2 regions of the Collinsella sp. CLA-ER-H6 genome follow, and region 1 is predicted to be linked to the other one. Evidence: riboswitches for the same ligand, from Rfam matches in the RefSeq annotation. Region 1 holds a riboswitch; the other holds the start of a gene.

Region 1 (4,365 bases):
CGTCGTGGAACATATAGCCCGTACGCGAGGTACGGCGTTCAATGCCGTTGAGCCCCCACATAAAGTCGAGGTGCCAGTAACTGCGGCGAAACTCGCCATCGGTAATCACCTGCAGGCCAGCGGACTTTTGCTTGTCCACCAGGTCGCGAATGGCCTCATCCTCGACGGCCTTAAGGCCGGCGGCGTCGAGTGTGCCCGCAGCATAGGCGGCACGGGCGTCCTTTACGGCCTGTGGACGAAGAAAGCTGCCGACGATATCGGCGCGAAACGGCGCGTTCAGCGTGGTTAAAGCACTCATAGATATCTCCCTTTGCATTGGTTGCTTTACTGGGACAAAGTATGAGCGCTCATATAGCCATCGTAAAATATACGTTTATAACAGTTTGATATAGATGCTTCCTATATCAGTTGGGACTGCCATGAAGAGATTTGACCTGTACAGGACGCAGCAGTCTAGATATGCTGACGGATCGCGTCGATATAGGCTTGACCGTAGCGCGTAAGCGTCGTGTTCTTGCGCGTGATGATGCCAATCTCCATGTACTCGTCCACGTCGAGCGGAATCGAGATAATGCCGGGGCCGTTGAGCTCGTGGCTGATCACGCCCGAGCATACCGTGTAGCCGTTGAGGCCCATGGCCAGGTTGAACAACGTCGCGCGGTCGCGCACGCGGATATTCTTGCGGCGCTCAAACGTCGAGGTCAGTTCCTCGGAATAGTAAAACGAGTTATAGCTGCCCTGCTCGTAGGACAGGAACGGGTAGTCTTCCAGATCCTCGAGCGTCACGCTGGAGCGGTCCGCCAGCGGATGGTCGGCGCAGACGAAGACATGCGGCGTGGCGCAGAAGAGTCCTTCGAACACGAGCTCGTTGGCCACCAGCATGCGCTCGATGACCTCGCGGTTATGCTCGGATAAGTACAGGATGCCCAGTTCGCTTTTCATATGCGCGACATCCTCGATAATCTCGTGAGTCTGCTCCTCGCGCAGGGTGAAGTCGTAACGCGCGGCATCGAACTCGCGGATCACGTCGACAAACGCGTTGACGGCAAAGGAATAATGCTGGCAGCTCACACTAAAGTGCGGCACCTGCTCGGATGCGCCCTTGTACTTGCCCTCGAGCAGGTCGGCCTGGTCGAGTACCTGGCGCGCATAGCCCAAGAAGGTCTCGCCTTCCTCGGACACAATGACGCCCTTGTTGGTGCGCTCAAAGATGTGCACACCCATCTCGTTTTCGAGATCGCGAATCGACGCGGTAATCGAAGGCTGCGATACAAAGAGCCGGCGCGAGGCCTCGGTAATGCTGCCGCATTCGGCAACTTTGACGACATATCTGAGCTGCTGGAGCTTCATGGCTGTCTCCTTAGCTGTTCGTGAGATTCGCGTCGGCAGTACCCGGCAGGCGCATAAACGGCGGCATCTCCCCCGTCGCGGCGCAAGCGGCAATCTGATGCAAAGCCCCGGCAACCGCATCGTCTGCCGCAGCGCCGATATGCCAGCGCGCGGCAGCCGTGACAGCCTCGTTGGCATTGGCGACTGCAACGGAGTTGGGAACGGCATCGATCATGGGCAGGTCGTTATCGGAATCGCCAAATACGGCCACCTCATCGGGCGTCAGGCCCAAAGCGCGCGCTAGCTCCAGCGCAGCGCAGCCCTTGTCCCAACCAGCCGGAAGGATGTCAAACAGGCGCACTCGGTTGTTGGGAAACACGAGCGAGAGTTCCGGCACCTCGGCGGCAACGCGCTCACGTAGCTCCGCGAGCTCCTCACGCGAACGGGCACTCCAGATATTCGCCTTAAACACCGGCGAGTCATCGACGACGGGACGGCACGGGGCTTCTTCGCCTTTGAGCCATGCGTTGCCGCCCGACTCCATGGCGCGACGAACACGCTCGGGATCACTCGTCACGCAATAGGCATCGTTGCCCCAAAAGTCATCGCCCAGGCTATAGACCTTCAGATAGGTATCGTCGGTCTCTTGCTCAAGATAGTCGGCAAGACGCATGAGGGCACCGTTGTCGCTCGCACGGGAGGCAACAACCTCGCCGTCGACAAACATCACCTGGCCGTTACAGAACGCACCGGTCGAAAAACACTCGGAACGGTTTTTGAACATCCAGCCCATCGCGGACGGCTGACGACCCGAAACCGGCCCAAAGTGCAGACCCGCCGCCTGCATGGCATGAATACCCTCAATGGCGTAGTCGCTGGCGCCGTCATGCCCGGCTGGAATCAGCGTATCGTCCATATCGGTCAGCACAAGTTTAATCATAAGGCCCCCATTCGTATCGGTCCTACCTATTGTAACGACCTGCCAAAATAAACCTGTCCCTTTTTGGCAGGTGCGCTAGTATAGGGAACAACAGATTCGATGCGGGAGTGCCGGCGGTGCAAACCACAAGGCTGAGAGGGCATGGGGCCCAATCCTTTGAACCTGTCAGTTAATGCTGGCGTAGGGAGCATGCCGCCTTTACAGGGGCGCTGTCTATGCACAGCGCCCCTTTTCTATGCCAAGGAGGCATGTGCAGTGATTGATTCGGAACAGCTTAAGCAAAATGTGGTCAAGGCCGTAGAGGAGATTCGCGCCACCAATCCGATGGCCGGCTCCATCACCAACACGGTGACGATCGACTTTGTCGCCAACGCACAGCTCGCCGTGGGCGGATCGGCCGCCATGGTCTATCTGCCCGACGAGGGCGAAGCGCTCGTTGCCGGCGGCGGCGCCATCTATCTCAACATGGGCACGCTCTTCCCTATCTACGAGCAGACGATTCCCCGCGCGGCGAAGGCGGCACACGACGCCGGCAAGCCCTGGGTGCTCGATCCGGTGGGCCTGGGCATCGGTAGCCTGCGCACCCAGCTGGTAAACGAGCTCAAGCAGTACAAGCCCGCCATCGTGCGCGGCAACGCCTCCGAGATTATCGCGCTCGCCGGCCTGTGGGGTCTTGAGGGCGAGACGGCCGATCTGAGCCGCGTGCGCGGTGTCGATACCACCGACACGGTCGACGCCGCCCGTGGTGCCGCCGTGGAGCTCGCCCGCTACACCGGCGGCGCCGTAGTGGTCTCGGGCGAAGTCGACCTGATTACCGACGGCACGACCGTGGCCAAGTCCCACGGCGGCAGCCCGCTCATGTCCAAGATCACCGGCTGCGGCTGCTCGCAGGGCGGCGTGCTGGCCGTGTACGCCTGCGCCGCCGACCCGTTTACGGCAGCCGTCTGCGGCGCCGCCGTCTACAACGTGGCCGGCACGCGTGCCGCCGCTGTCGCCGACGCCCCGGCAAGCTTTAAGGTCGCCTTTATCGATGAGCTCTACCGCGCGACCGCCCAGGACATCGCCGATAACCAACTCGAGCTCGAGGAGGCATAAGCCATGTCCGAGCCCGTAACCAATGCCGGCATGAACACGCTCGTCGCCGTGGCCATCGCCCCGTGCGGCACCGGCGACGAGCTGTCCGCCGAGGTCGCTGAGGTCGTGCGCGTCATTCGCGAGAGCGGTCTTCCCAACCGCACCACCTCGATGTTCACCGAGATCGAGGGCGACTGGGACGAGGTCATGCAGGTCGTGCGCGACGCAACCTTTGTGTTGGCGAGCAAGGGTATCCGCACCGAAGTCGTGCTCAAAGCCGATATTCGACCCGGATTTACCGACACCATGACCGGCAAGCTCGAGCGCATGGAAGCGCAGATCAAAAAGCAGGAGGAAGCACGATGAGCATCCGCGACAACCTTGATATCTCGGCCTATCTGGTACTCGGCCCCGAAAACACGCTGGGGCGCCCCGTGGGCGATGTAGTGACCCAGGCGCTCGATGCCGGCTTTACCTGCATCCAGGTGCGCTCCAAGGTGGCAAGCGCCCGCGAGATCATCGCGCTGACCGGCGACGCCGCGCAGGCAATCGCACAGGCTGGCAAGACCGGTCAGGTCGCCTTGCTGATCGACGACCGCCTGGACTGCGTACTTGCCGCGCGTGAGCAGGGTATTGCTGTCGATGGCGTGCACGTGGGCCAGAGCGATATTCCCGTCGAGGTCTGCCGCAAACTTTTGGGTCCCGACGCCATCGTGGGCCTTTCGGCCCGTTGCGAGGAGATGCTCGAGTACGTCAAGACCGCCGACATGAGCCTAGTCGACTACCTGGGCATCGGCCCACTCCACGAGACTGAGACCAAGCGCGATTGCGGACGCGCAGCCGATGGCTCCATCATCACCAAGAGCTTTGAGGACCTGACCGCCCTCCACGCGGCAAGCCCCGTGCCCATCGTGGTGGGCGGCGGCGTTAAGACAGCCGACCTGCCGCAGCTTAAGGCCACCGGCGTCAACGGCTTCTTTGTGGTGAGCGCCGTCTGCAGCGCCGATGACCCCTACGCCGCG
Region 2 (4,365 bases), on a different contig from region 1:
AGGCCTCGGAGCATTTTGCCGAGTACTATGCGTATGCTGCTAAACAGTTTGGCTGCGACTTTTTGAATGCCGCTGATTTTGCCGAGCCGGGCGATATCGACTATCTGCATATGATGCCCGAAAGCCATGAGAGCCTGGGTCACGCCGTGGCAGCCAAGCTCCAAGAGATGCTCGGAGAGTAGCGCGACCCCAAGCCACCGCAAAGGGGGCGGGCGCCTTTGCGGTGGCTTGGGCTGCGAATCTTAATACTGCCACATGTGGTTGACAGGGCCGGAGCCTTTGCCCATGTTTAGGCCGGCGGCCAGAGCGCCTGTCAGGTATGCCTTGCCCGCGTTGACGGCATCGGCAAGATGCATGCCCTGGGCCAGCGCGCAGGCGATGGCGGACGAGAGCGTACATCCGGTGCCGTGCGTGTTGTCGGTCTCGATGCGCTTGTGGCGGAACCACGTGGTGAGTGGATCTCCCAGATGGTTGCCCTCATCATCGAGTGGCGCGGGTTCGGCCAGTACATCGTTGGCCTCGTTGACAAGATGCCCACCCTTAACGAGGGATGCGCAACCAAAGCGGCGGGTGAGGAGCATGGCAGCATTTTGCTGCGTGCGCTCGGAGTCGACCTCGTAGTCGAGCAGGGCCATGGCCTCGGGAATATTGGGCGTGATAACCGTCGCCAGCGGGAACAGGCGGCGGGTGAGCGCCTCGGCGGCATCTTCGGCAATCAGCCGCGCGCCCGAGGTGGCCACCATGACGGGGTCGACGACGATATTTTGTGCGTCCCAGGCGCTCAAGCGGTCGGCGATAACCTCGATAATCTCGGCAGAGGAAACCATGCCGATTTTGACGGCGCTGGGTCGAATATCGTCAAAAACGGCATCGATCTGCGCCGCGACAATATCCGGGGAGATGTTCTGCACGGCGGTGACACCCAAGGTGTTCTGTGCGGTGATAGCAGTGATGGCCGTCTCGGCATACAGGCGGTGCGCCGTGATGGTCTTGATGTCGGCCTGAATGCCGGCGCCACCGCTGGAGTCGGATCCTGCGATGGATAGAACGGCAGGTACCTTACTGCGATCCATGTTCGCTCCCTTGTTCGGTCGGAATCAAATGGGTCTTTAAGCCAGCATTATAAAGATGCCCGGGCCGACTCTATGCCGAACCCGGGCGGGCGATGCAATCTTTACGCAAATGTAAGCAAATGTTCACACGTCAACAATTGACAGGCGCCAGCTCGTCGCCAGAAGCGGCCGCAGCGACAGGGCTAGTCCTCCATGCCGAGGTCGATCGTGGTGCCCTCGAAGATCTTGTTGACGGTGCGGACGGCGCACATCTTGCCACACATGGTGCAAGTGCCCTCGGTGGCGGCGGGGGACTCCTCGTAGCGCTTCTTGCCCGTAACCGGGTCGAGTGCGCACTTCCACATGGCGTCCCAGTCGAGCTTGCGGCGTGCCTGGCCCATCTTGTCGTCCATGTCGCGGGCGTGGGGCACCTTTTTGGCGATGTCGGCGGCGTGTGCGGCGATCTTGGTGGCCATGAGGCCGTCGAGCACATCCTGGGCGTTAGGCAGGCATAGGTGCTCGGCCGGTGTCACGTAGCACAGGAAGTCGGCACCGGAGCTGGCGGAGATGGCGCCGCCGATGGCAGCGGTGATGTGGTCGTAGCCCACGCCGATATCGGTCACCAGCGGCCCGAGCACATAGAACGGGGCGTTGTGGCACAGGCGCTTCTGCAGTTTCATGTTGGCGGCGATCTCGTCGAGCGCCATGTGACCCGGGCCCTCGACCATGACCTGTACGCCGGCGGCCCAAGCACGCTTGCATAGCTTGCCCAGCTCGATCATCTCGGCGGTCTCGGTGGCGTCGTTGGAGTCGTAGAGGCAGCCCGGGCGGCAGGAGTCGCCGAGCGAGATGGTCACGTCGTACTCGTGGCAAATCTCGAGCAACTCATCGTAGAACTCATAGAAGGGGTTCTCGTTGCCGGTGACCTCCATCCAGCCAAACAGCAGCGAGCCGCCGCGGCTCACGATGTTCATGAGGCGGCCGGTCTCCTTAAAGGTCTTGGTGACCGACTTGTTGATGCCGCAGTGAATGGTCATAAAGTCCACGCCGTCCTCGGCATGCGCGCGCACGACTTCGAACAGGTCGTCCTTGGTAAGCTTGACCAGCGGCTTTTCCATGTAGCCGATGGCGTCGTACATGGGGACGGTGCCTACCATGAGCGGCGTCTCGTCGATGAGCTGCTGGCGGAACTGGCGCGTCTTGCCCGAGTTGGAAAGGTCCATGATGGCGTCGGCGCCAAAGTCCTCGGCGATCTTGACCTTCTTCCATTCCTCGGCGGCATCGGCCTTGTCGCCCGAGATACCCAGGTTCACGTTGACCTTGGTGGACAGGCCCTCACCGACGCCAAAGGCGCGCATGCCCTTTTTGATGTGCACGATGTTGGCGGGAATGGCGATGCGGCCGTCGGCCACGCGCTCGCGGATGTACTCGGGGTCGCGATGCTCGCGTTCGGCGACTTCCTTCATCTGCGGCGTGATCTGCCCGGCACGGGCGAAGTCGATTTGCGTGACGAGCTTGGGCTCGGTCTGTGTGCTCATTGGCACGGCTCCCTTCGTTGGCATTACCCATATCAGGTTTGCGGGTCAGGGCGGGCGCGCCCAGTCTCAGCCTGCCGTCTTGTCCTGCAAGCTCCCCGTTTATGTAATGGGCTCAAGTATAGCTCGAATGGGTACGATTGGCCTAACGAGCGTGCCTGTGGGGAGGCGTACATGGAAGACAAGCATCTATATCGAGAGACGCAATGGGATGTATCGGCCGAGGAAAGCCGTGCGCACCATGGGTTGGTCGCGATTGGTTTTGCGGTGCTTGCCGTACTGGTGATTGCCTTTTGTATTTGGACGTTCGGCGGTCCTGGCGGCGCCACCTGGGGGTTTGAAGCCGACGAGGGCCTGCCGATTATGACCATGAAAGATTCTGGTGGCAACACGGTTGCCGCACCGGGCGACTATTGGTATCCGTGCGACGAGTTTGTGCAGCTGCAGCTGAGCGGCGGGTCTATTCCGGGCGAAGAAATCGAACGCGTGACGTTTGATGCGACGCTCAAAACGCTGACGGTGAAGCTCAAAGATCAAGGGGACGTGCCCACGACCATGGACATTGCGCTGACGGAATGGCGCTTGGAGCCCCCGGCGGGCGCTGCGGTATCCGAGGTGGAGCACGTTAAGATTACCTACCAAGATGGCTCGACGAGCGAGATTACAAAGGCCGATGGCTTGGCGGAGTAACGGGGTGTTTGGAAACGGCGGGTCTATTGTGCCTGCGCGTTCATGAAAACCAGGGTGTTTTTGTCTGAAAGCTCGGGGATGTGTCGATAGCCGATGTTGAATGCGGTAAGTTCGCTTGCATCCTCGAGCTTGTTTTCTGCCATCCACCGCGCCATGGAGCCGCGCGCCTTTTTGCTGGCGGTCGACCGTTGGATGGGCTTCCCGTTGCGGATACCCTCGCCAAAGAGGCATGTGACGGCCGTGGCGTCGCCCGCGAGGTGGGGCAGAACGGCTTTGGCATACTCTACGCTGGCGAGGTTGACGATCGTGGTGTTTGAGCCTGCCGGGGCGATAGCCCGCGCGAGCTTGTCGCTCCAAAACGCGTAGAGGTCTCGGGCATCGTCAACGGCGAGCTTCGCGCCCATCTCCAGCCGATACGGTTCGACGGCATGAAAGGGACGAACGCACCCGTAGAGGCCGGAGAGGATCCACAGATGGTCTTGCAGCCATGCGAGCTGCGCGGAATCCATCACCTCGGGTGCCATGCTCTGGTATTGAATGCCGTGATAGGACATGACGGCAGGGGAGAGGTGGCGAGCGAGTGCGGGATTGTCGAGATCGCCGCTTTTCAGGATGGGCCCGAACTCATGCAGGGTGTTGAGGCAAGGCCCCAGCAGTTTGTCACTCACGTTCCACAGCGCCTGCAGGCCGCCGCTGCCTTCATTCCGCTCGATATCTAGCAGTGCGCGGTGGAGGCGAGCCGTCTCGCGCACAAAGGGTGGGATGCCCAGGACTTCAAAAGCATCTTGGGCCGCGCGCATCTGCTTGGCGGGCGAAATGATGACCTGCAGCATGAACTCTCCTCTGCCAAAAAAGAAATTGCGGTGGAATACGGTCTGTTTTGGCCGTTTATGGGCCAGTTTAGTCCGTATTTCACCGCAACTGATGAAGGGTTGGTTAGGCGCGCTCGATGAAGGCCTTGTAGCCGCGATAGGCCTCGTAGATGTCGGCCTTGTTGGCGACCTCCCACAGGGCGTGCATGGACAGGACGGCAACACCGGAATCGATGACGTTCATGCCGTACTTGGCCATGATGTAGGCGATGGTGC

The links. A riboswitch is a leader RNA that binds a small molecule or an ion and turns the genes downstream of it on or off. The one in region 1 is predicted to bind thiamine pyrophosphate.
Region 2: another riboswitch for thiamine pyrophosphate. It lies ahead of thiC (phosphomethylpyrimidine synthase ThiC); the one in region 1 lies ahead of thiM (hydroxyethylthiazole kinase).

The regions. Positions count from the first base shown of each region.
Region 1 is NZ_JBBNLS010000007.1:48,872-53,236, forward strand. Features, by position in the region: gene AAAX77_RS04400 (5-methyltetrahydropteroyltriglutamate--homocysteine S-methyltransferase) at 1-298, opposite strand, end outside; gene AAAX77_RS04405 (LysR family transcriptional regulator) at 454-1,350, opposite strand; gene AAAX77_RS04410 (HAD family hydrolase) at 1,361-2,269, opposite strand; TPP riboswitch at 2,363-2,473, shown strand; gene thiM (hydroxyethylthiazole kinase) at 2,525-3,364, shown strand; gene AAAX77_RS04420 (thiamine-binding protein) at 3,368-3,709, shown strand; gene AAAX77_RS04425 (thiamine phosphate synthase) at 3,706-4,365, shown strand, end outside.
Region 2 is NZ_JBBNLS010000006.1:39,791-44,155, forward strand. Features, by position in the region: gene AAAX77_RS03815 (SGNH/GDSL hydrolase family protein) at 1-182, shown strand, start outside; gene thiD (bifunctional hydroxymethylpyrimidine kinase/phosphomethylpyrimidine kinase) at 243-1,073, opposite strand; gene thiC (phosphomethylpyrimidine synthase ThiC) at 1,256-2,590, opposite strand; TPP riboswitch at 2,583-2,698, opposite strand; gene AAAX77_RS03830 (hypothetical protein) at 2,762-3,277, shown strand; gene AAAX77_RS03835 (YaaA family protein) at 3,301-4,110, opposite strand; gene AAAX77_RS03840 (aminopeptidase) at 4,214-4,365, opposite strand, start outside.